Nitratidesulfovibrio vulgaris str. Hildenborough: one gene and its partner. The protein of the gene in region 2 interacts with the protein of the main gene of each other region in a pairwise test. Links are inferred from orthologs where the notes say so. Each region holds a gene or a part of one and is shown on either strand. Other genes may lie near its edges.

Region 1 (15,082 bases), 400 kb from region 2 along the record:
TTGTGGCCCCGTTCCTGCACACCATAATCCTCTCCAGCGTGTTCAGTGCCAGCATCTACCCGTTCTACCGCAGGCTGACGTCATACCTTGGCGAGAGGCCGGTGCCCGCAGCGCTACTGGTGCTTGCAGGCGTGGTGATTCTGGTCGTCATCCCTGTCGTCGTCTTCGTCATCGGCCTCATTCCGCAGGCGGTGGCTTCGGTGTCCGCCATCACGCGCTGGCTGGCAGGGCATGGCGGTCTGGACGGTCTCAACGACGCCGCCCTCGCGCCCTACATCGCATGGGTGCGCGAGAATCTGCCCTTCATCGACCCCGCCCAACTCGACGTGCGCAGTAGCCTTGTTCAGGCTTCAAGGGCGGCAGGGCAGACCCTGCTGCAGTGGGGAACGTACGTCCTCGGCAACACCCTGTTGCTGTTCGGACATTTTCTGCTGCTTCTGCTGTGCATGTTCTTCATGCTGAAGGACGGGGCGTGGATGGTACAGCGTGTGCGGTATCTCTCGCCGTTGCGTATCGACCAGCAGGACCGCATCATCCTCGAATTGCGCCGCGTGGGGCGTTCCGTCCTCGTGGGCGGACTTCTCGTCGCGGTCATCCAGGGGCTTCTCGGAGGCGTGGCGCTGGCTGCGGTGGGCATTCCGGCCCTGTTCTGGGGAACGCTGATGGCGTTCGCCTCTCTCGTGCCTGTTGTCGGCACAGGACTCGTGTGGGTTCCTGCCGTGTGCTACCTGCTGCTGACATCGCAGTGGGAGTCGGCCCTCTTCCTGTCACTCTGGTGCGGCATCGTGGTCGTGGGCGCGGACAGCATCCTCAGGCCCTACTTCATGCGTGGCGGCGTGGGGATGCCCGTGTTCTTCATCTTCCTGTCCATCCTCGGAGGGGTCAAGGCCTTCGGGATGCTTGGCATTCTCGATGGCCCGCTGATTCTGAGCTTCACCGTGGTGATGCTCTCACTCTATGGGGACGAGTACCGCGACATCCTTGATGCCGGAAGCCTCGCACACTCTCGTGGGGCGGAGTGCGAAAAGGGTGAAGCCTCCGAGGAAGGGCCTGACGGCACGTAGCCGTCAGGTTGCCAAGTCTTCTCGCTTCATCTACGAAGAGGGGGAGAGGTGCGCACGGATGCCCGTCCGCTTTTCTCGTGAATTTCCGGTCCTCTTCGTGGGATACCCCGCGTGACCGTAGTGCTTGAGGCATTATCCTCGGAGCATGGCCGCTTCGACCTGTATGGTTTTCTGTTGTGGATGTGCCGTCCTTTGGCCAGTAGACCTGCCTTCACGGGACTGACGACACATGAGCACTCTGCCCGATAGCCGCGAATCCCGTGAGATGCCTTCCGGTAAGGAAGGCGGTCTCCCCGGGAGTGCGCACGAAGCCCCGATTGTTGCCCGGGGGGATGTCTCGCGTTCCTCCGACAGCACCGGCCTTGAATATGCTTCGGCTGCAGCACCCGTGGGCGACTTGCTGCGGGCCGTACGTGGCGGCATGCATGGTGTGACGGCCTCCCGTGGGGGTGTGTCCGGTGCCAATGCCAGTGTGGGGGTGGCGGTTTTCGACGGTGCCGGCAACCTGCTGGAGATGAACCCGCAGCTGGCACGCCTTCTGGGGTGCGGTGACTGCCCGCCGCCTTCCCTCTTCTCTTCGGGTTTCGTCGGCCTTGAAGGCACGACAGAGGTCCTTTCGCTGTTCATGCGCATCGCAGCCGGAAAGGTTCCGGGGGGCATGTGCCGCAAGCGATTTTGCGGCGAGGGCGGCAAAACGTTCACTGCGCGGGTGACTCTCTACGCCGAACATGACATCTCTGGGCGCGTCGCACGCATCGTCAAACTGGTGCAGCCCGAGGCGGGAGAGGATGCCTCTGTTCCGGGGGCGGACGTGGCCGACAAGGTGCGCGCCGCACTCGACCTCATCGCCTACGCGCGTCTCAATGAACGTGACCTGCCTTCCCTGGTGGCGCGCTTCCATCGCATACTCCGGTCGCTGATGCCGTTCGAACATTGCTATGTCGCACTCTGCGACGGGCCGGGCGGCATGGTGAGTTATCCCTACTATCGCGACATCGGTGTCGTCAGCCGCGATGCCCGCGCCTTCGGCGATGGCATCAGCGAGTACATCTACACGAACGGTGCTGCGCTGGTCCTTGATGCGCAGGGGATAGAGTCGCTTGAGCGCGCGGGGCGCTTCCGCCTGCGTTGTGCGCGCCCTCGGCACTGGATAGGCGTTCCGCTGCGGACGCACGGGGGCGAGGTCATCGGTGTCTTCGCGGGCAAGAGTTATCGTGAGGGCGATGCCTACACGGTCGAAGACCGGTTGCTTCTCGAACTGGTCTCGGGACATGTGGCGGGGGCCATCATCGAGCGGCGCAAGGCGTTTGCGCTACAGGAAAGCGAAGCACGGTTCAGGGCCATCTTCGAGCATTCAGCCGCCGGCATCTGCCTAGTGGGGCGTGACGGCCTGCTGATGGATGCCAACCCTGCCTTCGAGGAACTGCTCGGGCTGACACGTGCCGAAGTGGTGGGGTGCCGCTTTGACGCCTTCCTGCCCGTGAAGGCCGCATCCGAGCTCGATTCCACCTGCCGCAGCTCTTTTGCCGAGGGGCGCGACACCGTGTCACTGCGGCTGCCGTTCCTGCGGGTGGATGGCGAGCAGCGTTGGGGCAGACAGATCGTCACCGCCGTGCGCGACGTGGCGGGTGATGTGGCCTTCGTGCTTGCGCAGGTCGAGGACATCACAGAGCAGCAGCAGACCGAGGCGCGGCTGACACGCATGGCCTTCCATGATGCGCTCACCGGCTTGCCCAACCGCGTTCTTTTCCTCGACAGGGTGGAGACGGCGCTGCGCCGCGCCCGTCGCCATGAGACCTACCATTTCGCCGTACTCTTTCTCGACCTCGACAGGTTCAAGGTCGTCAACGACAGTCTCGGTCACAAGGCGGGTGACGAGCTGTTGCGCCAGTTCGCAAGGCGTCTGGAACCCTGCCTGCGCGAGGTGGACACCATGGCGCGCTTCGGGGGAGACGAGTTCGCCATCCTGCTGGACGACATGAGCGACGTTGACGAGTCGGTGAATATCATCGAGCGTCTTCAGGCTGCGTTGCGGCAGCCGTTCCTCGTGCAGGGGATGGAGGTCTACACCGGTGCCAGTATCGGGGCTGTGCTCCGCGCCCGCGACTACACGCAGGCGGAAGATATCCTGCGGGATGCCGATATCGCCATGTATCGCGCCAAGGATAGCGGCAAGGGCCGGTTCGTGGTGTTCGAGTCGAGTGCTGCTCCCGGGGCACAGGACATCCTGCGTCGCGAGAACGAATTGCGCAGGGCGCTCGATGGTGACGAGATCGAGCTGTACTTCCAGCCCATAGTGGCCTTGCGGACGGGACGCATCACCGGTCTCGAGGCTCTCGTGCGCTGGCAGCATCCCGAACAGGGGCTGCTGGCTCCCGGCACGTTCATCCCGCTGGCGGAAGAGTCCAATCTCATCTGCGACCTCGACATGCACGTCTTCCGCAAGGGATGCCTTGCCGTGGTGGCGCTGCAGGAGGCCTTCGAGGGGCCGCTGGCAGTCAACATCAATATCTCGGCCCGCAGCTTCCGCAGGCTACGCATGGTGCAGGACATCACGGACATCCTGCGCGAGACGGGATGCCCGCCACAGATGGTGAAGCTCGAGATCACCGAGAACCTGCTGCTGACAGGGCTTGAAGTGACGGACAAGCTCTGGCGTCTCAAGGACCTTGGACTGTCCCTCGTGCTTGACGATTTCGGTACGGGCTATTCTTCGTTGAACTACCTGCGCCAGTTCCCCATGGATATCCTCAAGATAGACAGGTCGTTCATCAGTCGCGTGCACGAGGAGAGGGCGGCGAGGGGTATCGTTGAGTCCATCGCCAACCTCGGGCGCACGTTGGGTCTCGGAGTCGTCGCCGAAGGCATCGAGGTGTCGGAACAGGCAGAGATTCTGCTGGAAGTGGGCTGCCCGCACGGGCAGGGCTATTTCTATTCCCGCCCTCAACCGTTCGACCGGATGCTTCGCACGCTCGAACGACGTCGCCCGTTGCCGTTGTCAGCAGGATAGGGCTGGCCCTCCCCCCCCTCGCGCATTCGCAAGCCGTATGAGGGGGAATGGGCGCATCCCATCACGTTGCGACCTCCTGTCTCCAGCTTCAAGCCGTGCCGGGTTCCGTATGCCCTAGCCGTCTGACAGGGGGGGCGACTCATTCCGTCACGCCGTGTCGGCGGCAAATGCGGTTGCGCCTGAACTTGGGGGCAAGACCCGCCTGCGAAGAGCATGAACCGCCACGCCCGGTCCTTCCGTGACCATGGCCTCTCGTACGTTCCGGTCACGGGCGCAAACGTCATGGACGGCCCGGCCCCGGTGCCGCTGTGGGGATTCGTCGAGAAAGCCCCCGCCCTTCTTCGGAAAGGCGGGGGCTTGTCATTCAGACCTTGCAGCCGGTGTCGGTTCAGTTGGGCTTGAAGGCTACGGGCAGCACGTCGTCGATGTGCGATGCCAGATGCACTTCGATACGGCGCAGCAGGTCGGCGGGCACGTCTTCAAGGTCCTTGGCGTTCTGGGCGGGAATGACGACGTGCTTGAGACCACGCGCCACGCCTGCGAGAATCTTCTCCTTGATGCCGCCCACCGGCAGCACTCTGCCACGAAGGGTGATTTCACCCGTCATGCACAGGTCGCTGCGTACGGGTCTGCCCGTGAGTGCGGAGATGAGCGCGGTGACCAGTGTCACACCTGCCGAAGGGCCGTCCTTGGGGGTCGCCCCTGCGGGGACGTGGATGTGCAGGTCGCGGTCTTCTGCGAAGCCGGGGTCGATGTCCAGTTCTTCTGCACGGCTGCGGGCGTAACTCACGGCTGCCTGTGCGCTTTCCTTCATCACGTCGCCAAGCTGTCCGGTGAGGATGAGCTTGCCCTTACCCTTGAGGGGGGAGACCTCGACATTGAGCACTTCACCGCCATAGGGCGTCCATGCAAGGCCGAGTGCCACACCGGGCAGCAGTTCCTTTTCGTGTTCATCTTCAAGGAAGCGGGGGGCACCAAGGAGTTTCTGGGTGAGCGCGGGCGTCACACGGAAGGGGCCTTTGGAGCCTTCAGCCTTGCGTCGTGCGAGTTTGCGGCATACCGAGCCTATCTCGCGTTCGAGATTGCGGAGTCCCGCTTCGCGCGTGTAGCCCCGCACCAGCGTCTCTATGGCTGCGTCTCCGATGGTTATCTCGTTCTCTCCGAGGCCGTTGGATGTGGCCTGACGCGGGACGAGATGCCTGCGTGCGATGGCGACCTTCTCCTGCATGGTGTAGCCGGGGATGGAAATGATCTCCATCCGGTCGCGCAGCGGCGCGGGAATGGTATCGAGCTGGTTGGCCGTGCAGATGAACATGACCTTCGACAGGTCGAAGGGGACGTTCAGGTAATGGTCGCTGAACGACCAGTTCTGTTCCGGGTCGAGCACTTCGAGCAGGGCGGACGAAGGGTCGCCCCTGAAGTCGGCACCTATCTTGTCGATCTCGTCGAGCATGATGACCGGGTTGCGCGTGCCGCACTGCTTGAGGCTCTGGATGATGCGACCGGGCATGGAGCCTATGTAGGTGCGCCTGTGCCCGCGAATCTCGGCCTCGTCCCTCATGCCGCCCAGCGAGATGCGCTGGAACTTGCGGCCCAGTGTGCGGGCGATGGAACGCCCCAGCGAGGTCTTGCCCACGCCGGGAGGCCCGGCGAAGCACAGGATGGGGCCTTTCGAGTCCGGGTTGAGCTTGCGTACCGAAAGGTATTCGAGGATGCGGTCCTTGACCTTGTCGAGTCCGAAATGGTCCTCGTCGAGAATGACCTTGGCCTTGCGGATGTCGAGCCTGTCGCGCGAGAGCTTGCGCCACGGCAATTCCGAGAGCCATTCGAGATAGGTGCGGGTGACGGTGGCCTCGGACGAGTCGGGATGCATGGCGGCGAGTCGGCGAAGCTGTTTGTCGGCCTCCTTGCGGACGTCCCGGGGCAGCTTGGCGATGTCGAGAGCACGGGCAAGTTCCTCGAGTTCTTCGTCCTCGTTGCCCGATTCCCCCAGTTCACGGCGAATGGCCTTGAGCTGCTCACGAAGGAAGTAGTCCTTCTGGGCCTTGTCCATGCCTTCGCGGGCCATGCTCTGTATCTTCGCCTGCATGGAGGCCACTTCGGCCTCCTTCATGAGCTGCTTGTTGACGAGTTCGAGTCTTGCCACAGGGTCCACGCATTCGAGGATGTCCTGTGCGTCGGAGACCTTCATGCGCAGGTTGGCCGCGATGAGGTCGGCGAGGCGTCCCGGTTCGTCGACGCTGTTGAGGACGGACATGATTTCCGACGTGGAGATGCCGCGCAGGGAGAGTATCTTTTCACTCTGCTCGCGCGCCGTGCGCATCATGGCCTCCTGCTCGACGGTCAGGGGGCCGCTGTCCACTTCCGGCATGGGGGTGACCCGTGCGGAGATGTGCGGTTCCTCGGACGTGAAGGCGTCCACGTGTGCCCGCGTGACACCCTGTACCAGCACCTTGATGCGCCCGTCGGGCATCTTGAGCATGCGCATGATCATGACGACCGTGCCGGTGTGGTGCAGGTCGTCGGGGGTGGGGTCGTCCACCTGTTCGTCGTGCTGTGTGCAGACCATGAGATAGCGGCTTCCGTTGAGGGCCGCGTCCACGGCTTGCACCGATTTCTCCCGCCCGACGAACAGGGGCAGAATCATGTAGTTGAACACCACCACGTCGCGTACGGGCAGGACAGGAAGCTCCTGCGGGATTTCAGGCGTCTCCTGTGCTGCGTCGTCTGATGCAGGCGAAGCGTCATCGGATTCGGGCGTACCCGCATCGTCATCCGCCTCCGCGGCAGGGGCGTTCTCGTCATCCGCACCGGAGGCAGACTTGCCATCTGCTTCCGGGGTGTCGGCAGGTTGCACCGCCGCAAGTGTGTCACCGTCATCCACGACGGTGTCCGGCTTGTCGTCGGTGTCCACGGTGGCGATGGTCGTGCTTTTCGTGTCGTCGTTCGTATGGGTCATTCGCTGGCACTCCCTGGTGCTCGGAAACGTATGTCGAAAGTGTCGGGTAGCGGGCCTTCATGGGCGGGGTCGTCATGTTTCACGACGTGGTCAACCCGGCTGAACATGGGACCTTTGCGCAAGGCCGTCTCCAGTGTGGCGAGGGCCTCATCCGTCCCGTCGGCGCACAATCGCACCGTCCCGTCCGGTTCGTTGCGCACCCATCCGCGGAGGTCCAGGCGCAGGGCCGTTCGCCGTGTCCATGAACGAAAGCCCACGCCCTGGACACGGCCGATGACAGAATAGGAACGGCGGGGCATGAAAACTCCTAGAGCAGACCGTCTTCCTTCAGGCTGTAACAATCTTCGTCCGTCACGATGACATGGTCAAGTAGGCGGATGCCGAGCGTCAGCGCCGAACGCGAAAGCTGGCGGGTCACCTCGAAGTCGGGCTGCGATGGCACAGGGTTGCCACCGGGGTGGTTGTGCACGAGGATGATGCCCGATGCACTGCAACGCAGGGCCATCTCGAGCACATCACGCGGATAGATGACAGAGGCGTTGACCGTGCCCTTCGTGGCACGTTCCCACGCGATGAGTCTGTTCTGGTTGTCCAGAAGGGCCACCCATACTTCCTCGTGCGGGCAGTTGCCAAGGCGCATCCGCGCCATCTCCGCCACCGACTGCGGGGTGCAAAGCACCTTGCGTTCCCGTGCAGGACTCTCTTCGTATCGTGCCATGCATTCGCGCAGCAGAAGCCAGTAGTCCAGAAGCCCCGGCCCGAAGCCCTTCACCGAGAGAAGTTCCGGTGTCCGTGCATCGAGCACGCCCCGCAACGAGCCGAAACGGTGCAGCAGTTCCTTGGCCAGAGGCTTGGTATCACGCCGCAGGACGACAGTGCCGAGCAGCAGTTCCAGCAATTCATAGTCCCGCAGACCCGTACCGTCGACTCGCAGCCGTTCCCGCAATCGCTCCCTGTGGCCGTGGTAGTGTGGCTTGTCTGACATGATAAGTAGTTGTGACCATGGGGCAAGGGGTTGGGTCACATTCTCCTTGTATGGCGTGGGACAGGGCGGGCGAAGACGGTGAACAGGCCCGCCACCAGTGCATCGAGAGACTGTTCGGGAGAACGTTCGCCGGTCTTGATGCCACGTTCGGCTTCAAGGGTCAGGTCGAGCATGCGGGTAAGCCCGCTGTAGCCGAGTTGCTGCGCAAGCTGTTGCTTGACGGGAAGCACCGACGGGGGAAGGCGTACCGGTTCGCCTGAAAGAAGTTGCCAGAGTTGACGCGTCTCCCGCAACAGCATGCCGATGAACGGAAAGACCATGCTGTCTCCGCCAAGCTTGTCCCGTTGCACCTGCCGCCATACGGCCTGTGCGTTGCCACCTTGCAGGGCCTTGATGAAGGCGAAGATGTCGAGGTCGGGCTCATGGCTGACCAGTTTGGCAAGTTCGGGGCCGAGCGTTGCGTCGAGGCCTGCGGCAAGCAGCAACTTGTCAAGTTCCGTGGCGGCGGCGGTGGCATCGGCGGGCATCGCCGCGGCGATGGCGTCGAGTGCCCCGGGGGCGAAGCGCGCCCCGGCGTCGGTCGCCCGCTGCTGGAGAAATCGCCGGATGCCACGTTCGTCAAGACCGGGACTGCGCCACACCCACCCTTTGCGTTCCGCGAAGTCAAGACAGCGAAGTTTGGCGATATGCGCCGGAATCTTGGGTTGCCCGCGTTCGAAGGGCACTTCGAGGCAGAAGAAGGGCCATGAAAGAGGGTTGGGACGGGCGAGGGCTGTGGACAGGCGCTTCCATACGTCGGCGGGCAGGTTGTGGGCGTTGCGCACCACAAGGGCGCGGGGGCTGCCGAAGAGCCCTTGCAGCGTGAGATGTTCCCAGAAGACGGGGGGAAGAGCCTCGTCGCCCCAGAACACCTGTCGCTCAAAACAGGTTCCGCCGGTTTCGGTGGCGTTGACCAGCCCGGATATGTGGTCCTTGAGGAGGCGACTGTCGGGGCAGATGCAGAAGCTGAAGCCGGGTCTGTCCATATTGCTGCTCGCACGGGAGAAATTGAAGGCCCGGAGACTCTTCGTCTCCGGGCCCTGTATACATGAGGTCGCCTTGGAAGGTCTAGAAGTTGCGGCGCATGGCGTCGGTAAGCTCACGCACCAGTTGCTTCGTAGACTCCTTGATGGCCGCCGCTTCGTCGTAGGTGTCGAGCAGGTCGCTGTAGTAGCGTACCCCCGACTGCCATGCCACGGTGTTCGTCGAACCGTTGTACAGGATGAACTCCATCCCCATGACCGACGAATAGAGAATGGCGGTCGTCTGTCGGTCACCTGCCCAGCGACGCAGCGTCATCTGGGTGATGCGTATCTGCAACTCGTAGTCGGTGGGGCCGCTATCCTTCCAGACGGCGAGCTTGCGGGCACCTATCTCGTCACGAACCTGCGAACGGATGATGTGCGGCAGATTCGCATACATGGTCGGGTTTTCGACCCCCTTGATCTTGAGGGTCTTTGTTCCGTCGCCGAGGGTGCTGGGCCCGTCGGCCGACAGCGTGTACCCTGCGCAGCCCGAAAGGACGAGCAGCGCGGCCATGCACAATAGGGCGGCCCGCAGGGGGGCCAGTCTAGCTGACGACCACATTGACGAGTTTCCCGGGGATGACCACCACCTTGCGCACCGTCACGCCTTCCAGATAGCGGAGGACGTTGGGTTCGTTGAGGGCGAGGGTCTCCACCTCTTCGCGCGACGCATCGGCGGGGATGTCGAGCTTGCCGCGCAGTTTGCCGTTGACCTGCACCACCAGCGTCACCGTATCGCGCACGAGGGCATCCTCCTTCCAGCGCGGCCACGGCAAGGTGCTGACGCTTTCGGTGTGGCCGAGAAGCGCCCAGAGTTCCTCGCTAAGGTGCGGCGTGAAGGGAGAGAGCAGCGTGAGCACGGTGGACACGGCGGAAGACAGTACCTTGCGACCGGATTCGTCTGCGACGAGTTCATCCTTGGCGAGATACAGGGCGTTGACCAGTTCCATGACAGCCGCGATGGCCGTGTTGAACTGGAACCTGTCGTTGAGGTCGTCACCGGCCTTGCGGACGGTGGCATGTTCCTTGAGCCGCAGTTCACGCGCGACGGGTGTCTTCGCGTCCTCGGCGGTGCTGGAACAGGCGCCCACAGCCAGAAGGTGCTCGCGCAGTTCTTCGACAAGACGCCATACACGGCCCACGAAGCGGTACGAACCTTCGATGCCGCTCTCGCTCCAGTCGAAGTCGCGCTCCGGCGGTGCAGCGAAGAGGCAGAAGAGGCGCACGGTGTCCGCGCCGTAGCGGGCTATCATCTCCGTGGGGTCGACGACGTTGCCCTTCGACTTGGACATCTTGCTGCCATCCATGAGCACCATGCCCTGCGTGAGCAGGTTGGCGAAGGGTTCATCGAGTTCGATGAAGCCGCAGTCGCGCAGTGCCTTGGTGAAGAAGCGGGAGTAGAGCAGGTGCAGGATGGCGTGTTCGACACCGCCGATGTACTGGTCCACGGGCAGCCAGTAGCGCAGGGCGTCAGGCGTGAAGGGCGCCTTGTCGTTGGTGGCGTCGGTGTACCGTGCGAAGTACCACGACGACTCGACGAAGGTGTCCATGGTGTCCGTCTCGCGCCGTGCCTTGCCGCCGCATACGGGGCAGGTGCACTCGTAGAATGCCGGAGTGTGCGGCAGCGGCGAGCGACCGTCATCGTGGGTCTTCACATCGAGCGGCAGCACCACGGGAAGGTTCTCTTCCTTCTCGGGCACCACGCCGCAGGCGTCGCAGTAGATGACGGGAATGGGCGCACCCCAGTAACGCTGGCGCGAGATGTTCCAGTCGCGCAGGCGGTAGTTGATGGTGCGGCGTCCGTTGCCGGTGGTCTCAAGGTCGTCGGCGATGCGCTGCTTGGCGTCTTCGTTGGCAAGCCCGTCGAAGGCGCCGGAATTGACCAGCGCACCGGCTTCGGTCCATGCCGCAGACATGGTGGCGGGGTCGAGCGCTTCGCCCTGGGGCTGGATGACCACCTGCATGGGCAGGTCGTACTTGCGGGCGAATTCGAAGTCGCGCTGGTCATGGGCGGGAACGGCCATGACAGCCCCGGTTCCGTATTCGGCGAGAACGAAGTTGGCCACCCATATGGGCATCTTTCGGCCGGTGAAGGGGTTCACACAGTAGGCACCGGTGAACACTCCCTCCTTTTCGAGGGTGTCGGACTGGCGGTCGATGCGGTCCATGTTGCGGATGCGCTCGACGAAGGCTCGCACGTCATCAGCTTGCGGCTTGCCGTCGATGAGCTCTTCCACGAGCGGATGCTCGGGGGCGATGCTCATGAAGGTGGCACCGAAGATGGTGTCGGGGCGCGTGGTGAAGACGGTGATGGAGTCGTCGCGCCCGTCCAGCGCGAAACGTATCTCTGCACCCGTCGACTTGCCAATCCAGTTGCGCTGCATGCTGAGGACGCGCTCGGGCCAGCCGTTCTCGAGCTTGGAAAGGTCGGCCAGAAGCTCTTCGGCATAGTCGGTGATGCGCAGGAACCACTGGGTGAGTTCCTTCTGTTCCACTGCGCTGTCACAGCGCCAGCACAGTCCTTCGATGACCTGCTCGTTGGCGAGCACGGTGTGGCACTTGGGGCACCAGTTCTGGGCCGCCTTCTTGCGGTAGACCAGACCCTTCTCGAGGAAGCGCAAGAAGAAGAGCTGCTCCCACCTGTAGTACTCGGGTGTGCAGGTGGCCACTTCGCGCTGCCAGTCGTAGGAGTAGCCAAGCCGTTTGAGCTGGCTGCGCATGTTGTCGATGTTGGCGAACGTCCACTTTGCAGGGTGGGTGCCGTTCTTGATGGCCGCGTTCTCGGCGGGCAGGCCGAAGGCGTCCCATCCCATGGGGTGAAGGACGTTGAAACCCTGCATGCGCTTGAAGCGCGCCACCACGTCGCCGATGGAATAGTTGCGGACGTGCCCCATGTGGATGTTGCCCGAAGGGTAGGGGAACATCTCGAGCACATAGTACTTGGGCTTGTCGGCTTCGGTATCGCACTGGAAGATGCCGCTGTCTTCCCACTTCTTCTGCCACCGGGTCTCGATGGACTGATGATCGTATTTCATGCCCGCATATTCCTTTGATTTCTCGTAGTGAAGGCTCCCCGGTCAGACGCGGGGTTTGAGCTGCCCGCCTTCGAGGGCCTTGGCTGCGGCATCGAGGATGCCGTTGATGAAACCGCGTGCGTTGGCGTCTCCGAATTGCTTCGATAGCTCAAGGGCCTCGTTGATGGCGACCTTGGGCGGGACGTCGATGCGGTAGAGCATTTCGTACACGGCGATGCGCAGGAGCGTGAGTTCGACCCTTCCGATGCGGTCGATGCGCCAATTCTGCGAGAAGAGGCCGATGACCTCGTCGATGTTCGCCTGTTCAGTCCAGATACCCTCGATGAGTTCCCACGCGAAGCCCTCCGGCTGCGGCGAGCGCCCCTTGTCGGCCACGTCGGGCGACGAGGCATAGGCTTCGCGCAACTGCTTCACCGAAGCGGCAGGCGAGAAACCGAGCCCGTAGAGTATCTGGAAGGCAAGTGCCCGCGCGGCCCGGCGGGAAGGGGTGCCTTTGGTCGTCATGGTCTACAGCTGCTCCATCACGCGCACGGTCTCGAGCACTGCGGCGGCGGCTTCGGCACCCTTGTTGCCTGCCTTGCTGCCGGCGCGTTCGATGGCCTGCTCGATGTTGTCGGTGGTCAGCAGGCCGAAGCCCAGCGGCACGCCGCTTTCGAGGCAGGCCTGTGCAAGGCCCTTCGAGGCTTCGTTGGACACGAAGTCGAAGTGGGGTGTGGCGCCGCGGATGACCGCGCCGAGCGCGATGATGCCGTCATACTTGCCGCTGTGGGCCAGCTTCTTGGCTACGAGGGGCATCTCGAAGGCACCGGGAATGCGGACGATGGTGAGGTTCTCGCGGTCGCAACCGTGACGCTGGAGATAGTCACAGGCGCCGCCGATGAGACGGTCGACGATGAAGTCGTTGAAACGGGTGGCGACGATGGCGAACTTGAGGCCCTTGGCGTCGAGCTGGCCTTCGATGGTCTTGATGTGCAGCATGGTTGCTCCTTTTCCGGGCTGGCCGGCGGCTGATATATGCGCCCCTTGCGGGGTTGCGGTCCTTCGGGCCGCGCTTCGGCCAATCTGGCCCGGCGCGGTGTGCAGACCCGTACGGGGCTGCGACGACGCCTCTAGGCGTCGCCTCCGTTCTCGTGGTGCTTCAGTTCAAGCAGGTGGCCCATCTTCTCCTTCTTGGTGCGCAGGTACTCTTCATTGAAGGCGCACGACTCGAGTTCGATGGGCACACGTTCGACGACTTCTATGCCGTAGCCTTCGAGGCCGACGATCTTCTTGGGGTTGTTGGTCATCATGCGCATCTTGCGCACCCCGAGGTCGACGAGAATCTGCGCACCGATTCCATAGTCGCGCAGGTCGGCCTTGAAGCCAAGCTTGTGGTTGGCCTCAACGGTGTCGTACCCTTGGTCCTGAAGCCCGTAGGCCTTGATCTTGTTGCCGAGGCCGATGCCGCGTCCTTCCTGGCGCATGTACAGCAGCACGCCCGACCCCTTGGCCGCAATCTGGCACAGTGCCGCGGCGAGCTGGCCGCCGCAGTCGCAACGCAACGAACCCAGCACGTCACCGGTGAGGCATTCGCTGTGCACGCGCACGAGCACGGGCTCGCTGGGCGAGATGTCACCCTTGACGAGGGCGATGTGGGTCTCGTCGTGCAGTTCGTTCTCGTAGGCGATGATCTGGAAATCGCCGTAGCGGGTGGGCATCTTGGCTTCACCCACGCGCTTCACCGAAAGAAGGCCCGACTGCATCCGGTAGCGGATGAGGTCCTTGATGGTGGCGATCTTCATGTTGTGCTTTTCGGCGAACTCGATGAGGTCGGGCATCCGCGCCATCTCGCCATCTTCGCGCATGATTTCGCAGATGACTGCGGCAGGCTTGAGATTGGCGAGCTTGGCGAGGTCGACGCTACCCTCGGTCTGTCCGGCACGGACCATGACCCCACCCTTCTGGGCACGAAGGGGGAAGATGTGACCGGGCGTGACGATGTCTTCGGCCTTCACGTCGTCGGCGACGGCGGTCAGGATGGTCGTGGCACGGTCGGCGGCGGAGATGCCGGTGGTGACACCGCGGCGCGCCTCGATGGAAACAGTGAAGTTGGTGCCGAACTTGGACTCGTTGCGGCGGGCCATCAGGGGCAGCTGTAGCTTGTCCACCCACTCGGGGGAGAGGGCCAGGCAGATGAGGCCGCGCCCGTGGGTGGCCATGAAGTTGATGACCTCGGGCGTGACGTGCTGCGCGGCGATGGTAAGGTCGCCTTCGTTTTCGCGGTCCTCGTCGTCGACGAGGATGATCATCTCGCCCTTGCGGATGGCGTCGATGGCCTCTTCGGCCTTGCAGATGGACATGTGGTACCTCGCTTATGTGAAGGGAAAAGGGCTAGAAGCCGTTCTCCCGCAAGAAATCCAGCGTGATGCGTCCGGAGGGCGCGTCCTCTCCCGTATGGGGGGTGTTCCACGGCGCGAGCATGTTCTGGACGTATTTGCCGATGACGTCGGTCTCCATGTTCACGCGGGTTCCCGGCTTCCAAGAGGCGATGGTCGTCACACCCTGCGTTTCGGGGATGACGTTGACCTCCAGAAAATCCGGCCCGCAATGATTAACCGTCAGGCTGATACCGTCAAGGGCTACAGAGCCTTTGGGGATGACCTGCGGCCCGAATGCGGAAGGAAAACCGAGGCGATAGACCTTCGACAGCCCCGCCTGCGTGATGGAACGCACCTCGGCCACGCAGTCGACGTGACCGCTGACGATGTGCCCGCCCAGACGGTCACCCACGGCGAGTGCCCGTTCGAGGTTCACACGCGCACCCTGACGCAGGTCGCCGAGGTTGGTGCGCTGCATGGTCTCTGACGAGGCGTAGGCGGTGAACCAGCGGTCGCCGTATGTTTCCACGGTCAGGCATGTGCCGTTGGTGGCGATGCTCTCGCCTTTGACGATGGCGTCAAGGGCGAACAGTGCGCGCAGACGCAGG
Region 2 (15,105 bases):
CGGAATACCGAAGACCATGAGCCCCCCCGCGCCGGGCAGCTTGTCGTACACCTCGACCTGATACCCCATGCACGCGAGGTAGCCCGTGGCTGCGAGTCCCGAAGGCCCCGCGCCTATGATGGCGACCTTGCGTCCGTTGGGCGGCAGGGGCTCGGCCCGCATGAAGGCGAAATTCATGGCGTTGGACATGCGATGCTTCCTGATGGATGCTCCGTCCGGAGCGTGATCGAACGTAGGGCCGTGACGCCACAGCCCTACTCCCTATAGCTTCCGGCCTTGAGTCTGTAAACAGGCGCAAGGGCCCTGCGGGCGACCTCGGGACGCTTGTCATGCACTACGGGCGGATGCTATCAGTTCACAGATGCCCAGAGGGGCTTATCCCGCGAGACCTCAAGCACAAGGACCGGCCCATGAAAGTGGAACAGATATCCGTTTTTCTCGAAAACAAGGCGGGTCGCCTCGCCGAAGTCACCGGAACACTGGCAGAAGCCGGCATAAACATCCGTGCCCTCTCGCTTGCCGACACCTCCGACTTCGGCATCTTGCGCCTCATCGTCAACGACCATGAAAAGGCCAAGTCCGTCCTCAAGGACAAGGGCTTCACCGTGGGCCGCACCAACGTCGTCGCCGTCGAGGTGCCCGACCATCCCGGCGGGCTGCACGGCATCCTCCAGACCCTCAGCGGGCAGGGCGTGAATGTCGAGTACATGTACGCCTACGTCCAGCCGGGTGGCAGCAACGCGCTGCTCATCTTCCGCTTCGACCGGACAGAACAGGCCATCGAAGTGCTGCAGCAGAACGGCATTCCCATCGTACCGGGCGAAAAACTCTACGCAGGCTAGGCGTGTGCAAATCAAAGGCCGGGCAACCGGCCTTTGAAGCTTTCCGCCCATGGCGGAAAGTCCGGCAAAGGGAGCAGGCAGGGTTCACCCCTGCCGTCAGTGACCGTATGCCGTGCCTTTCCACCCGGCGACTATGACGCCGCTGGTGGCGCAAATCCCGGAACGGGATTTGGAGCATGACACAGGTTCGCCGAAAGACGTGCCAACCACCTGAAGATTCCTGAAAAGCCGGAAACCGGCCTCATCACATACGGCCTTGCCATAAAATCAGGAGACGCCAATGGCAGCTCATCCACTCCGCGCCATCGGGGCTTGCACGCTCGACTGTCCGGGGTGCTGCTCACTCGTCGTGACGACGGATGCCGAAGGCAAGCCCCATGTGAGCGGCAACCCCGACCACCCGTTCACGCAGGGGAGCATCTGTCGCAAGGGGCGGCGCATGTTCGAAAGGCTGCACGCGCCCGACAGGGTGACCACTCCCCTCGTCAGGCAGGGCGATGCGTTACGCCCTGCAAGCTGGGACGAAGCTCTCGGCCTCTGCGCCACACGTATCGACGCCCTCCGCGACATGCCCGAGCGCATCCTGCATATCCGCGGGTTCGGCTTCAGGGGGGCACTGGCCGAAGCCAGTCGCTATCTCTTCCGTTCGCTGGGGGCGAGCGCCACCCGGGGTTCCCTCTGCGACGAGGCAGGGCTTGCCGCCTCTGAACTGGATTTTGGCGACAACGACCAGCACGCGCCAGCCGACCTTGCCAATGCTTCCGCCATCGTGAACTGGGGGAAAGACCTCACGCGCTCGTCGCACCATCTTTCACTCATCGTGCGCGAACGCCGCAAGGCGGGCATCCCGGTGCTGACCATCTCTCCGGGCGGCGACGCCAACGACGCATTCACCGATGCCCGCATACGCATCCGTCCGGGTACGGACAGGTTCCTTGCCGCAGCAGCCCTGCGGCGCATGGTCATAGCCGGAGACATACCGCCGCCCGTGATTGCCGCCTGCACCGGGTTCGAACACCTGCGCGCCCTGCTTCTTGCTCACGAAGAAAGCGACCTTTTGCATACGTGCGACGCCCGCCCAACCGACCTCGAACTCCTGCTACGATGGTTCCGCAGCAACGGCGGGCGCACAGCGACCCTCCTCGGCTGGGGGATGCAACGCCATGTGGCTGGCGGCGAGAACGTCCGCTGGGTCGATGCGCTTGCCATGCTCAGCGGCAACGTCGGCCATGCGGGCGGCGGCGTGTACTATGGCATCTCGTCCAGCCGCAACATCGACGCCCGCTGGGGAAAGGAAGCCGGGACGCCCGCGCGCACGCTGTGCCTGCCGCTTCTGGCGCATGAACTTGAACAGGCCGACCCGCCAGTGGACTTCGTGTGGGTGGACGGTTCCAACGTGGTCAATCAGATACCTGAGGCGACCCGTGCCGCCAAGGCTTTCGAACGATGCGGCTTCAAGGTCGTCGTCGATGCATTCCTCACCGATACGGCACGCCGCGCCGACGTGGTGCTGCCATGCGCCCTGCTGCTTGAGCGCGAGGACATCCTCGGCTCATATCAACACGACAATGTACAGTATGCCGCCGCCATCTTTCCTCCGCCGGGGGCAGCCCGCGAGGATTTCGACATCATCCGCGACCTCGGGGCACGCCTGTCCTCCCCCGTTGCGCTTCCGCCTCGTGAAGACATCCTCCGGCGCGCCATCGACACCCCGAACCTTGAAGTGTCACTTGAAGAATTGCGCGAACGGGGTTTCTCCACCGCCGACCGCCCGCAGGTCGCCTATGAGGGAATGCGTTTCGCCCACGATGACGGTAAGTTCCATCTCGTCGACAGGCTTTCGCCCGAACCAGCACTCACTCAAGAGTACCCCCTCTACCTTCTGACTGTCGTGCGTGCCACGCATCTCCATTCGCAGATGCCGGAAGACGCGCAGCAGGGCCAGCCAACAGTGCATGTGGCGCCTGACTGCACGACCCTTGCGCACCTCGACATCACGCGCCCTGCGCGACTCGTGTCCCCCTACGGTGAGATGCCCGTCCGCGTGGAGACGCTACCGGGACTGCACCCGGATGCCGTGATGATGGGGCGCGGAGGCTGGCTGGCAACGGGGTGGTGCCCCAACGTGCTCATCGGCGCACGCCTGACCGATGTCGGCGAAGGGGCTGCCTACTACAGCCAGACGGTACGTCTTGAGAAGATGGACTGAGACTTCTTCTCCAGCCATTTCGCATGACCGTTTATGGCAGACGCGACTCTGACAGACGCTAGAGGGTCGGGCATCATCGATGCCCGACCCTCTTCATTTCAGTCATGTCATTTCAGTATCATGCCAGCCACACTCCCGCCGTAGCGGGCATCAGCCGCACGTGTCAGCCTATGGCGTCACCCGAGGTTGACGCGCGCCGCCACCGGCATACGCCACCCGGTGCCGAAAGCCCTGTCCGTGACCTTCAGTCCGGGCGGGGCCTGACGTCTCTTGAACTCGGCATTGCAGACCAGCCTCAAGACCTTGCGTACGGTCTCCACATCGTAGCCTTCGGCCACGATATCCGCCGCACTACGTCGCAATTCGACAAGCCGTTCGAGAATGCCATCAAGGACATCATAAGGTGGCAACGAATCGCTGTCGCGCTGTCCGGGCCTCAGTTCGGCCGAAGGTTCCTTGGTCAGGATGGCAGAGGGTATGGTCTCGCGGGCTTCACGCCCCTCGTGCCCGTGAGACGTGTCACGTTCGTTGAGCCAGTGCGCCACGCGATAGACGAGGGTCTTCGGCAGGTCGGCGATGACGGCAAGCCCTCCCGCCATGTCGCCGTAGATGGTGCAGTACCCCACTGCAAGTTCCGACTTGTTGCCCGTGGTGAGCAGCAGCCTTCGCTGCTTGTTGGAGAGGGCCATCAACAGGTTGCCCCGGATGCGCGACTGGATGTTCTCCTCCGTCACGTCAGCCTCACGCCCCGCGAAGGCCTGTGCAAGGGCCGCTTCGAACCCGTGCATCAGGTCGCCGATGGGGATGGTGCACGTTGCGATGCCCAGAGAAGAGGCCAGCGCAAGGGCATCTGTCACGCTTCCCTCGCTGGAGTGCGGCGACGGCATGAGCACCCCGAGGACCTTGTCCGGCCCTAGCGCCTCCGCCGCGACGGCAGCCACAAGGGCCGAGTCGATGCCGCCCGAGAGCCCCAGCACGGCCCCGTCGAACCCGCATTTGCGGGCGTAGTCGCGTGTGCCCAGCACCAGTGCCTTCCAGACCTGCTCTTCATCGGACGTAGGTTCAGCGGTGATGGTTCCTGTGGCCTGTGCCACATCGACCATCACGATGTCCTCCGCGAAAGAGCGTCCGCGCGCGATAAGCGTCCCGGTGGCGTCGAAGGCGATGCTCTTGCCCGCGAAGACGAGGTCGTCGTTGCCGCCCACCTGGTTGGCGTACAGCACCGAGACCCGGTAGCGGAAGGCCACCCGCGAGAGCATCCGCTCACGCACCGCCTGCTTGCCCAGCGTGAACGGCGAGGCCGAAAGGTTGAGGATGGCGTCTGCCCCGCCCGCCATGAGGTCGGCGACGGGGTCGTTCTCGTAATGTCGGTGCTCCTGCCAGAACGTCTTGTCGTTCCAGACATCTTCACAGATGGTCACCCCGAACCGCCAGCCATCGATGGTGACGACCCCGCACCCCACGCCCGACTCGAAATACCGCCGTTCATCGAACACATCGTAGTTGGGCAGCAACACCTTGCGGGTGGCAACCGTCACCTTTCCCTCACGCAGAAGGACCGCGCAATTATGGATGGGGTTGCCCACGGGCGAAGGATTGGGGACGGGTGCCCCGACCAGCACGGGGGGCAGGTCTCGCAGTTGCTGGGCAAGGGCTTCGAGGGCCTTGCGACAGGCGGGAACGAAATCGTCCTGCAACAGAAGGTCGCGCGGCGGATAGCCGCACAGGGCGAGTTCGGGCGTGACACACAGGCGGGCCCCCAGAGAGGCCGCCTCACGCACGGCGTCGGCGATGCGGGCTGCATTGCCCACGATGTCGCCGACGACCGTGTCTATCTGCAGAAGTGCTACCTTCACCTAGAATATGTCCGCCATGTTGTAGAGTTTGCCGGGCTTCTGCGTGGCCAGCCATGCCGCAGCGCGCAGGGCCCCCTGCGCGAAGGTCTCGCGCGAATGGGCCTGATGCGTGACCTCGATGCGTTCGCCGGGGCCGAGGCAGTAGACGGTATGCACGCCCACGACATCGCCGCCGCGGATGGTCTGCACCCCGATCTCCTTCTGCGGACGCTCGCCGATGATGCCTTCACGGTGGTAGCATGCCACATCGGGCAGATTCCAGTCGCGGGCCTCGGCAAGACATTCGGCAAGGCGCAGGGCCGTACCGCTGGGGGAGTCCTTCTTGCGGTTATGGTGCAGTTCGACCATCTCAAGGTCGTACTTCTCACCCAGCAGACGCACAAGTTCAGGCAGCACCTTGAGGAGGACGTTCACGCCCACACTCATGTTGGGTGCCCAGAAGAGCCGTATCTGCCGTGCAAGCTCGGCAAGTTCCGCCTTCTGCTCTTCATTGAACCCCGTGGTGCCGATGACGACGGCGTTACCGTGCCTTGCAGCCGCCCTTGCCGTGGCCATGCTCGCCTCGGGTGCTGTAAAATCGATGATCACGCCACCCGGCACCTGCGGGAACACCACATCAGGGTCACTCCCTGCGATGCACCCATCACGCGCGACTCCCGAAGCCCGGTCAGGACGTTCAAGTACGGCAGCGAGGCACAGTTGCGGCTCTTCCTGGACGAGGCGGCAGATGGTCGACCCCATGCGCCCGCCCGCCCCCATGACGATAATCGGAGTACTCATGCCTGCTCCTTGCAGCTTGCCGCCCGTCATGATGACGGAACGGGAATCGAGATACAACCCGCCGACGACAGCGGGATACGTTCAACCAGCGTATCAGGTGACCTGAACGTGCATAGGCTACTTGCCAAGTCCACGTCCACCTCCCGTTTCGGTGCAGAACGTCAGAACAGCTTCAGTTGCTCTGCCCTGCCCCGTGGCACGTCTTCACCTTCAGCGGTGCTCATCGCGCCCCCGCGTGCGGGACGGGCAGGATCATTCTCTGCCGCCGCGCCGCGAGAATCATCGCCCGATGCGGACCCCGTTTCGTCGGAAGCCGTGCGGACATGGGCCGCGCCCTGCGAAGGAGCATCCTCAGCGCCTGCGGCTTCCTGAGAGGGCGGAGTCTCCTCCGCGACGGCTTCGGAAGCATCAACAGATGCGACTCCCGACGCAAGCATGGCGAAGAAATCCGCCTCTTCCATGACCCGGATGCCAAGCTTTCGGGCCTTTTCGAGTTTCGAACCGGGCTTACCGCCGACGACAAGAAGGTCAAGAGACTTGGTGACGCTGCTGGCGATATTGGCCCCCGCAGCCCGCGCCATATCTTCGGCCTCGGTGCGTCCCACACGGGTGAGGCTTCCGGTGAAGAGCACCTTCAGTCCTTGCAGGGGGAGTACGATGGCATCAGCGCCCTCCGAAGCCGGCGGAGCATCCTGCCGCTTCGGCCATAGGCCGATGGCACGCAACCGTTCAAGCAGTTCGAGATTGCCCTCGTTGGCGAAGAAGCTGCGAATGGAACCTGCCACTTCAGGGCCGATGTCGGGCAACTGCTGCAAGGTCTCGGCGTCGGCCTCACGCAGGGCGTCAAGGTCGGTGAAGTTCGCGGCAAGGGTACGTGCCGTCTGTTCACCCACATGACGGATGCCGAGGGCGCAGATGAGCCGGACAAGCGTCGCCCCTGTGCGGGCGGCATCGAGCGCGGTGACGAAATTGGCGGCAGAAGTCGGCCCCATGCGCTCGAAACGCATCAGGTCGAGCTTGGTCAGCAAGAAAAGCCCGACGGGTGAGGTCACATGCCCGCCGTCCACAAGCTGCTGCACCCATCGTTCACCCACGCCGCGCACATCGAGGCCCGCCTTGGAGACGAAATGGATGATGGACTGCCTGCGCACCGCAGGACACATGACATTGACGCACCGGTGCGCCACCTCGCCTTGGGGTCTGACCACAGGGCTATCGCATTCCGGACAGTTTTCCGGAAAGACGAAGGGCCGTTCGTCACCAGTGCGTTCTTCGACCAGTGGGCGCACCACCTCGGGGATGACATCGCCAGCGCGTTGTACCAGCACCATGTCGCCCAGCATCAGTCCCTTGGCGCGAATCTCGTCCTCGTTGTGAAGCGTTGCACGCGAGACCTCTACACCGCCCACGCGCACGGGTTCGAGTATCGCCACCGGTGTAAGCACCCCGGTGCGCCCCACTTGCACACGGATGTCATCGAGACGCGTACGCGCCTGCATCGCAGGAAACTTGAGGGCCAGTGCCCACCGTGGGGCACGCGCCGTGAAACCGAGGGCTTCCTGCGCCTCGGTGTCATCAAGCTTCGCGACGACCCCGTCTATCTCGATGGCAAGCGACTCTCGACGTGCGCCAAGCGCCTCGTAGTATGCCCACACCTCGTCCGGCGAAGCACACAGACGGCCCTCCGGCGGCGTATCGAACCCCCATTCACGAAGCCTTGCCATGAGGCCGCTATGGGTCGTCCACGGCGCGGTGCCGCCTTCGAGGACCACCTGTCCCACGCCATAGGCGAGAAACTGCAAGGGCCTTCCGGCGGTGACGGTTGTATCGAGTTGTCGCACCGACCCCGCCGCCGCATTGCGCGGGTTGGCGAAAAGCTTGCCCCCGGCGGCAGATTGCCGCGCGTTGAGTTGTTCGAAGTCGGCCTTTGCGATGACCACTTCGCCGCGCACCTCGATACGGCGCGGCACGTCGTCTCCGCGCAGGGCAAGGGGCAGGTTGCGCACCGTCCGCATGGCGGCGGTGACGACCTCGCCCACTTCACCGTTGCCCCGTGTCAACGCCGAAGTGAAGACGCCATTCTCGTAGATGACCTCCAGCGCGAGGCCGTCCATCTTGGGGTCGCACCAGAAGGCCGAAGGGGCGTCAGGAAGGGCGTTGTACATGCGCTGAATGAACGCCCCCCACTCGTCGCGTGAGAAGGCGTTGTCGAGGCTGTACATACGCAGGGTGTGCGCCTGTTTCTCAAGCCCTTCGAGCACTTCACCGCCGACTCTCTGCGTGGGCGAGGCCTCGTCCCGCAATGCGGGCCAGCGAGTTTCAAGGCCCACGAGTTCACGATAGAGGGCATCGTATTCGGCGTCGCTTATCTCGGGCGTATCAAGTTCGTAGTAGAGGCGGTTATGCCGCTCAAGGTCTGCCCGAAGTTGTGCGGCGCGCTGGCGGGCCTCTTCGGGAATCGCGTCATGCCGGGCGGGAGACGTCGCTTCTGCGGCATTGTTCTCAGGGGCATCGTTCACAGGGGCATCGTCGACAACGCGGCCCGTCTTCACTTCGGTCATGGGAGATGACGCCTGCGTCTTGTTGGCGTCGCGGCCATTATCGTCGGGTCGGGTCACTGGATGCGCTCGTGTATGATGTTCTGTTGCATGGTACGCACGGCATCACGCCATGCGGGGCCGAGGCGTTGTGTCATGTAGGCATCTTCCGCACGGCCTGCGGTGTCGAGAAATCCGTCCAGGGTCCGCGCCGTGGTGTGGTGGCGATGACGCACGACGACCCCGTGGTCGACGATGACAGGCCAGCCCGCATGGTGGGCGCGAAGCGAAAGCCACACATCCACCCCGTAGCCATAGGGATTGTCGCCGGCGTCCACACCGCCGATGGTCTCGATGCAGTCGAGGGCATAGACCGGCGCGATGCCATCGGCAACGGCGACACGACTGAAGGCCACACCCTCGCGATGCACCATCTGGGGATGATAGGGACTGCGCAGCACGGCAGGTGCCCACACGCCCACGTCATGCCCCAGACGTTCGCCTAGCCTCCAGAGATGGGCGGCGGCACGGGCCATGAACGGCGGGCGGGAGACGAATTCGATGTCATTGTTCAGGAACCACAGATGGGTGAACCCCTCCTCCCGCGCGAGAGACACACAGTCCTCGAGCGCACCTGCCCAATAGAGGTTGTCGGTGGCCCTGCGCCACGCCCCCGGGTAGGAGACGGGGGCCGCATTGTCATAGACGCGTACCCGCCCGGAAAGGCCGCTGTCGGCCCCGGCAAGTTGTTCCTGCACCTGTGCGGCAAGGGCGGGGTCTCCGTAGTGCAGTACCACGGCAAGGATGCGGACGGGTTCTGCCACCTAGAGTATCTCCTGGAACTGTTTGAAATTCTCGGGAAACCCGACAGCTATGAGGGTATCGCGCGCTTGCAGGGTATACGTCGATTCGGGGTTGAAATGCATCGTGCCATCGGGTCTCTTCACGCCGATGATGATGAGGTTGTACTGGGGGCGGATGCCCGACTCGATGAGGGTCTTGCCAACCAGTACCGAGTCGTCGCCGATCTCCAGTTCTTCCATCTGGATGCTGAGGTCGGAGCGCGTGTGCGCCAGTTCGATGAAGCTGGTCACGGTGGGACGCAGGATGGACTGCGCCATGCGCAGACCGCCCAGATGGTGCGGCAGGAACACCCTGTCGGCCCCGGCGAGTTTGAGCTTGCCGATATGCGAGGGTTCGCTGGCCCGGGCGACGATGGTCATGGACGGATTGATCTGATGGGCGCTGAGAACCACATAGACGTTCGCCGAATCCAGCGACAGTGCCGCCACAAGCGCGCGGGCACGCTCTATCCCAGCCGCCTGCAAGAGTTCGTCGTTGGTGGCGTCACCCGCCAGATGCAGGATGCCTTCGGTCTCCAGCGCCTCGATCATGGCGGGGTCGTTCTCGATGACGACGAGGGCGACCCCCTCCTCCATCAGTTCCTTTGCAACCACGGAGCCTATCCGACCGTATCCGCAGACGATGCAGTGGTCGCGCAACTTGGCTATGGCCTTGAGCACCCTGCGCCTCCCCATGTACCTGTAGAGTTTGCCGTCGACGAGAAGCTGAGAGAACGCGCCGATGATGAAGGCGAAGTTGCCCACACCGGCGAAGACCACCAGCGTGGTCAGCAGCCTGCCCTGTGACGAGAGAGGATGCACCTCTCCGAAGCCGATGGTCGAAAGGGTGATGACCACCATGTAGAAGCTGTCGAACGCCGACCACCCCTCGATATACATGTAACCGAGGGTGGCACAGATGAAGACGCACAGGAGCGACACCTGACCGATGAGCAGCGGCCACACAGAGCCGAAACGGTTACGCAGCCTGTAGATGCGCGTGGAAAGCGGCAACCTGCCTCGCATGGTCGTCACGCTTCGATGAGCCGTTCGCGCAGCAGGCGTATGCGGTCGCGCAGTGTCGCGGCTCGCTCGAATTCAAGCTCCTTGGCAGCTTCACGCATTTCCCGCTCCAGTTTCTGGATGTGTTTCGCCATATCTTCTGGCGAGGTGCCGTATTCGGCGACATTCTCGACCGCCGGGGCAGCCTGACGCCCTCTTCCGCGCCCCTTGCCCTTGCCACCCTCAGACGCCGCGCTGTAGATGGCGTCGAAGGGGGTGTCGAGACTCTTGCGGATGGTGCGGGGCTCTATGCCGTTGGCCTCGTTCCATGCCTGCTGCCGTTCGCGGCGACGCGCCGTCTCATCCATGGCAGCCCGCATGGAGGCGGTCACCGTGTCGGCATAGAGGATGACCCTTCCGGCGGCGTTACGTGCCGCACGACCGAAGGTCTGGATGAGCGACCCGGTGGAACGCAGGAAGCCTTCCTTGTCGGCGTCGAGAATCGATACCAGAGAGACTTCGGGGATATCAAGACCTTCACGCAGCAGGTTGATGCCCACCAGCACATCGCACTCGCCGCGCCGCAAGGCCTGTATGATGGCCATGCGCTCCATGGTGTCGATGTCCGAATGCAGGTAGCGCACCGAGAGTCCCATGTTGCCGAGGTGTTCGGTGAGGTCTTCGGCCATGCGCTTGGTGAGCGTGGTGATGAGAACCCGCTCGTCGCGTGCCGCACGGGCACGGCATTCCGCCAGCAGGTCGTCCACCTGCCCGCGGGTCGGACGCACCTCAACCACAGGGTCCACAAGCCCTGTGGGCCTGATGATCTGCTCGGCAATGACACCCTGCGACCTGTCGAGCTCCCACTTGCCCGGGGTTGCGGAGACGTACACCGTCTGGTTGATGCGCGTAAGGAACTCTGCGAACTCCAGCGGCCTGTTGTCCAGTGCCGAGGGCAGGCGGAAGCCGAAGTCCACCAGAGTGGACTTGCGGGAACGGTCGCCCTTGTACATGGCCCCCACCTGCGGCACGGTGATGTGCGACTCGTCGACGAAGAGCAGGAAATCGTCGGGAAAGTAGTCGAGCAGACACGAAGGGGGCTGTCCCGCCGCGCGTCCGTCAAGATGCCGCGAATAGTTCTCGATGCCGTTGCAGTAGCCAAGCTCTTCCATCATCTCAAGGTCGAGCATGGTGCGCTGTTCAAGGCGCTGAGCCTCCACAAGGCGGTTCGCAGACTGATACTCGCGCAGTCGCTCACCCAGTTCGTCGCGGATGTCGCTCATGGCGCGCACGAGGTTGTCGCGGTCTGACACGTAGTGGCTTGCCGGGTAAATGACCGTCTTGCCCACGCTGCCCAGCACCTCGCCGGTGAGCGGGTCTATCTCGCTGATGGCGTCGATGTCGTCGCCGAAGAACTCTATCCGCAGGGCGCGCTCGTGATGGTAGGCGGGAATGACCTCTAGCACGTCGCCGCGAACACGGAACGTACCACGGTGAAAGTCGAAGTCGTTGCGCTGGTACTGCACCTCCACAAGGCGCGTCATGAGGGCGTCCATTGAGAAGCGCTGACCGCACTCGACCGGGATGACAAGACGGGCGTAGTATTCAGGAGAACCAAGACCGTAGATGCACGACACCGAGGCGACGATGACCACGTCACGCCGCGTGAGAAGCGCGTGTGTGGCGGCGTGGCGCAGCTTGTCGATGTTGTCGTTGATGGACGAGTCCTTCTCGATATACGTGTCAGAGGCCGGAACGTAGGCTTCAGGCTGGTAGTAGTCGTAATAGCTTACGAAATACTCCACGGCGTTGTCGGGGAAAAGCGCGCGGAACTCGTTGTACAGTTGTGCCGCCAGCGTCTTGTTGGGGGCGAGGATAAGGGCAGGCCTGTTACATGCGGCGATGACATTGGCCACGGTGAAGGTCTTGCCCGACCCGGTGACGCCAAGCAGAACCTGGTCGCGCACCCCATGCCCGAGGTTTGCGACAATCTGCCCGATGGCCTCGGGCTGGTCTCCTGTCGGTTCGAATTCGGTATGCAGTCTGAAACACGTATCGGCCATTGGTTCTCCCTGCGCGAAAGGCACGCTTTCCTCCCGTCGCATTATCCTCTATGATGACCACGAACAACCTGCCGTCGTTGCTGGAGGACACCATGGACATATGTTTGACGCCCGCACCGGAGGACATGCCCGTCGAAAGGGCCTATGTCATCTCCGCCACGATACGAACCTTCAAGGGACGCCGCAACGTCGAGGCGCACCTGTTCCGCACCGGAACCCGCGAAGAGGAATTGGCAAGCCTTGAGGGCATGCGCCTTGTCGGCGACCCCATCGACCCCGCCAACCCCGGCGACCCGAAAGACGCCCTGCGCGCCGTGCTCGAAGCCTTCACCAAGGAAGAGTGCGATGCCGTGATAGCCTACCTCGAACGCAAATACGCCGACAGGTTCACCGCCATCGTGGCGTGCCCTCTCGACCTGCCCATACCGCAAGGTGTTGCCCCCCTGTCTGCCATACCCGAAGGCAAGACCATGGGCTTCATCCGTTTCGATACCGTAAGCGGCTACGACCTGCCCTTCGGTTTTCGGGGCTTCTACGACCTCGCCCGCCATGAACCGCTGGTGAACGAACAGCACTAGCCTCGTCTACCACGGTACGAAATCCTGCGGCAGCCGCCAGCGCCCGATGCGCGACGGCTGCCGTGTGGCGTCGTGCAGGCAGGCGAGAAAGTCGGTCCGGGGCATCTCCACGGCACCGAAACGCAGCATGTGCGAGGTCGTCTGCTGACAGTCCACGAACCGGAACCCCCACGACACCAGCAACCGTGCAAGCCAGACGAACGCGACCTTCGAAGCGTCGGGCATGGCATGGAACATCGATTCGCCGAAGAACCCGCCCCCGAGGGCAACCCCGTACAGCCCGCCCACAAGTCGCCCCCCGTACCACGCCTCCACGCTGTGGGCATGCCCAAGATGATGCAGGCGGGTATAGGCGGCGCGCATCTCCGGCACCAGCCACGTCCCGCCCTGTCCGGGACGCGGGGTGGCGGCGCATTGTTCGAGCACATCGGCGAACGCCGTATCCAGCCGTACTTCGAAGGTCTTCGCCCGCACAGTCCTCATGAGCCTGCGCGGTACATGCAGGGCATCGAGCGGCAGCACGCAACGAGGGTCGGGCGACCACCACAGGATGGGGTCACCCGGCCCGTACCATGGAAAGATACCTTCCTCATAGGCCCGAAGCAGCCTCTCCGGCGTGAGGTCACCACCTATGGCGAGCAGGCCATCCGGCCCCGCCTCTCCCACATCGGGAAAGATGCAGGCATCGTCAGGCAGCAGGTACAGCCTCATGCCGCAGGTTCGGCGCTCCCCTCGCCCCGCTCGCGATAGCTGAACTGAAGGCCCAGTGATGCCGCATCGGGAGTCGCGCCGCCCTGCCCCGCAACGCCTGCGGTCTTCGGGGCTTGCGGAAGCGCGTCGACATGCACGGTGCCTCCCTTGCGCAGTCTGCCGAACAGCATCTCCTTCGCCAGTTCGTCTTCGATGGCGGTGCGAATGACCCGTCGCAGGGGGCGTGCACCGAAGGCCGGGTCGAAGCCCTTCTCGGCAAGGCGCTGCCGCGCCGCCGCGGTGAGTTCGAGCCGTACGCGACGTTCACGTAGGCCGTTCTCGACCTCGCGCACGAACTTGTCCACGATGCGCTCCATGACCTCCGGCGCAAGACTGCCGAATGGCACCAGCGCGTCAAGGCGATTGCGGAACTCGGGGCTGAACAGCGTCTCCACGGCCTTGCGGCCCTTGGCAGTCACATCTTCGACGCCGCCACCCGTGAAGCCGATACTCGGGGCGGACATCTCGCGCACCCCCGCATTGGAGGTCATGATGAGCACGACATTGCGGAAGTCGGCCTTGCGCCCGGTATTGTCCGTAAGCGTGGCGTAGTCCATGACCTGCAACAGGACGTTGAAGATATCCGGATGCGCCTTCTCCATCTCGTCAAGAAGCACCACCGCGTAGGGTGTACGGCGCACCGCCTCGGTAAGCTGGCCGCCCTGGTCATATCCGACATAGCCGGGAGGCGCGCCGATGAACCGCGAGACCGCATGCTTTTCCATGTATTCACTCATGTCGTAGCGCAGAAAGGCCACCCCTAGCCGTTTGGCGAGGCTACGGGCCAGTTCGGTCTTGCCCACGCCTGTGGGCCCGTAGAAGAGGAAGCTGCCCGTAGGCCTGTCCTCCCGCCCGAACCCCGCACGGGCCCGCAGGATGGAACGGGCGACCACCGCCACGGCGGCCTCCTGTCCGAAGACTGCCTTGCCAAGGTCGTTCTCGAGCGTCTTCAACCTGTCACGGTCTGAAGAGGAGATGGAGCGTGGCGGCACATGGGCCATACGCGCCACGACACGTTCCACGTCCTGCACCGAGACACTCGCCCCCGGCTTGAACCCGGCACGCAGCCGCATGGCGGCCCCGGCTTCGTCGATGACGTCGATGGCCTTGTCCGGCAGAAGCCTGTCGTTGACGTAACGGGCCGAGAGTTCGACCGCGGCACGCAGTGCGGGCAGTGTATAGCGGACGGCGTGGTGCTCTTCGTAGTGTTCCTTGAGCCCTTTGAGTATCTCCACGCATTCCTCCTGCGTGGGCTCGCCGATGTCTATCTTCTGGAAGCGACGGGAGAGCGCGCGGTCTTTCTCGAAATGGTTGCGGTACTCCTCATGCGTGGTGGACCCGATGCACCGTATGGCACCCGAGGCAAGTACCGGCTTGAGGATGTTCGAGGCATCCATCGACCCGCCGCTGGTCGCCCCCGCCCCGACGATGGTGTGTATCTCGTCGATGAACAGGATGGCGTCGGGCTGGCGTGAAAGTTCGCTGATGACGGCCTTGAGGCGTGCCTCGAAGTCTCCCCGGTACTTGGTGCCAGCAAGCAGCGACCCCATGTCGAGTGCATAGACACGCGCCTTGCGGAAACTCTCGGGGACGGCCCCCACGGCAATGCGCAGGGCCAGCCCTTCGGCGATGGCGGTCTTGCCCAC

Evidence for each region.
Region 1: the proteins of ligA (region 2) and leuS interact in binary tests that used the Escherichia coli proteins (3 or more experiments, as listed by UniProt). The link is inferred for Nitratidesulfovibrio vulgaris str. Hildenborough from one-to-one orthologs.

What each region holds. Positions count from the first base shown.
Region 1 is NC_002937.3:1,277,458-1,292,539, forward strand. What follows is about bases 9,373-12,418. They hold leuS (leucine--tRNA ligase), read right to left. Parts: upstream 12,118-12,418; coding sequence 9,628-12,117; downstream 9,373-9,627. Other genes in these bases: lptE (LPS assembly lipoprotein LptE), read right to left, coding at 9,373-9,644; nusB (transcription antitermination factor NusB), read right to left, coding at 12,160-12,418. In the rest of the region: DVU_RS05615 (AI-2E family transporter), read left to right, coding at 1-1,064; DVU_RS05620 (putative bifunctional diguanylate cyclase/phosphodiesterase), read left to right, coding at 1,294-4,074; lon (endopeptidase La), read right to left, coding at 4,463-7,033; DVU_RS05630 (acylphosphatase), read right to left, coding at 7,030-7,332; RadC family protein, read right to left, coding at 7,341-8,018; holA (DNA polymerase III subunit delta), read right to left, coding at 8,054-9,043; more of lptE, read right to left, coding at 9,126-9,372; more of nusB, read right to left, coding at 12,419-12,621; ribH (6,7-dimethyl-8-ribityllumazine synthase), read right to left, coding at 12,625-13,095; DVU_RS05665 (bifunctional 3,4-dihydroxy-2-butanone-4-phosphate synthase/GTP cyclohydrolase II), read right to left, coding at 13,227-14,456; DVU_RS05670 (riboflavin synthase), read right to left, coding at 14,488-15,082.
Region 2 is NC_002937.3:1,683,821-1,698,925, reverse strand. What follows is about bases 5,549-8,617. They hold ligA (NAD-dependent DNA ligase LigA), read right to left. Parts: upstream 8,249-8,617; coding sequence 5,849-8,248; downstream 5,549-5,848. Other genes in these bases: DVU_RS07610 (glycosyltransferase family 2 protein), read right to left, coding at 8,302-8,617; dapB (4-hydroxy-tetrahydrodipicolinate reductase), read right to left, coding at 5,549-5,687. Also shown: DVU_RS07640 (FAD-dependent oxidoreductase), read right to left, coding at 1-189; DVU_RS07635 (ACT domain-containing protein), read left to right, coding at 411-842; DVU_RS07630 (molybdopterin-dependent oxidoreductase), read left to right, coding at 1,123-3,051; DVU_RS07625 (NAD+ synthase), read right to left, coding at 3,228-4,907; more of dapB, read right to left, coding at 4,908-5,548; more of DVU_RS07610, read right to left, coding at 8,618-9,048; DVU_RS07605 (potassium channel family protein), read right to left, coding at 9,049-10,092; excinuclease ABC subunit UvrB, read right to left, coding at 10,098-12,131; DVU_RS07595 (hypothetical protein), read left to right, coding at 12,224-12,709; aat (leucyl/phenylalanyl-tRNA--protein transferase), read right to left, coding at 12,716-13,420; ATP-dependent Clp protease ATP-binding subunit ClpA, read right to left, coding at 13,417-15,105. UniProt on the Escherichia coli protein: DNA ligase that catalyzes the formation of phosphodiester linkages between 5'-phosphoryl and 3'-hydroxyl groups in double-stranded DNA using NAD as a coenzyme and as the energy source for the reaction.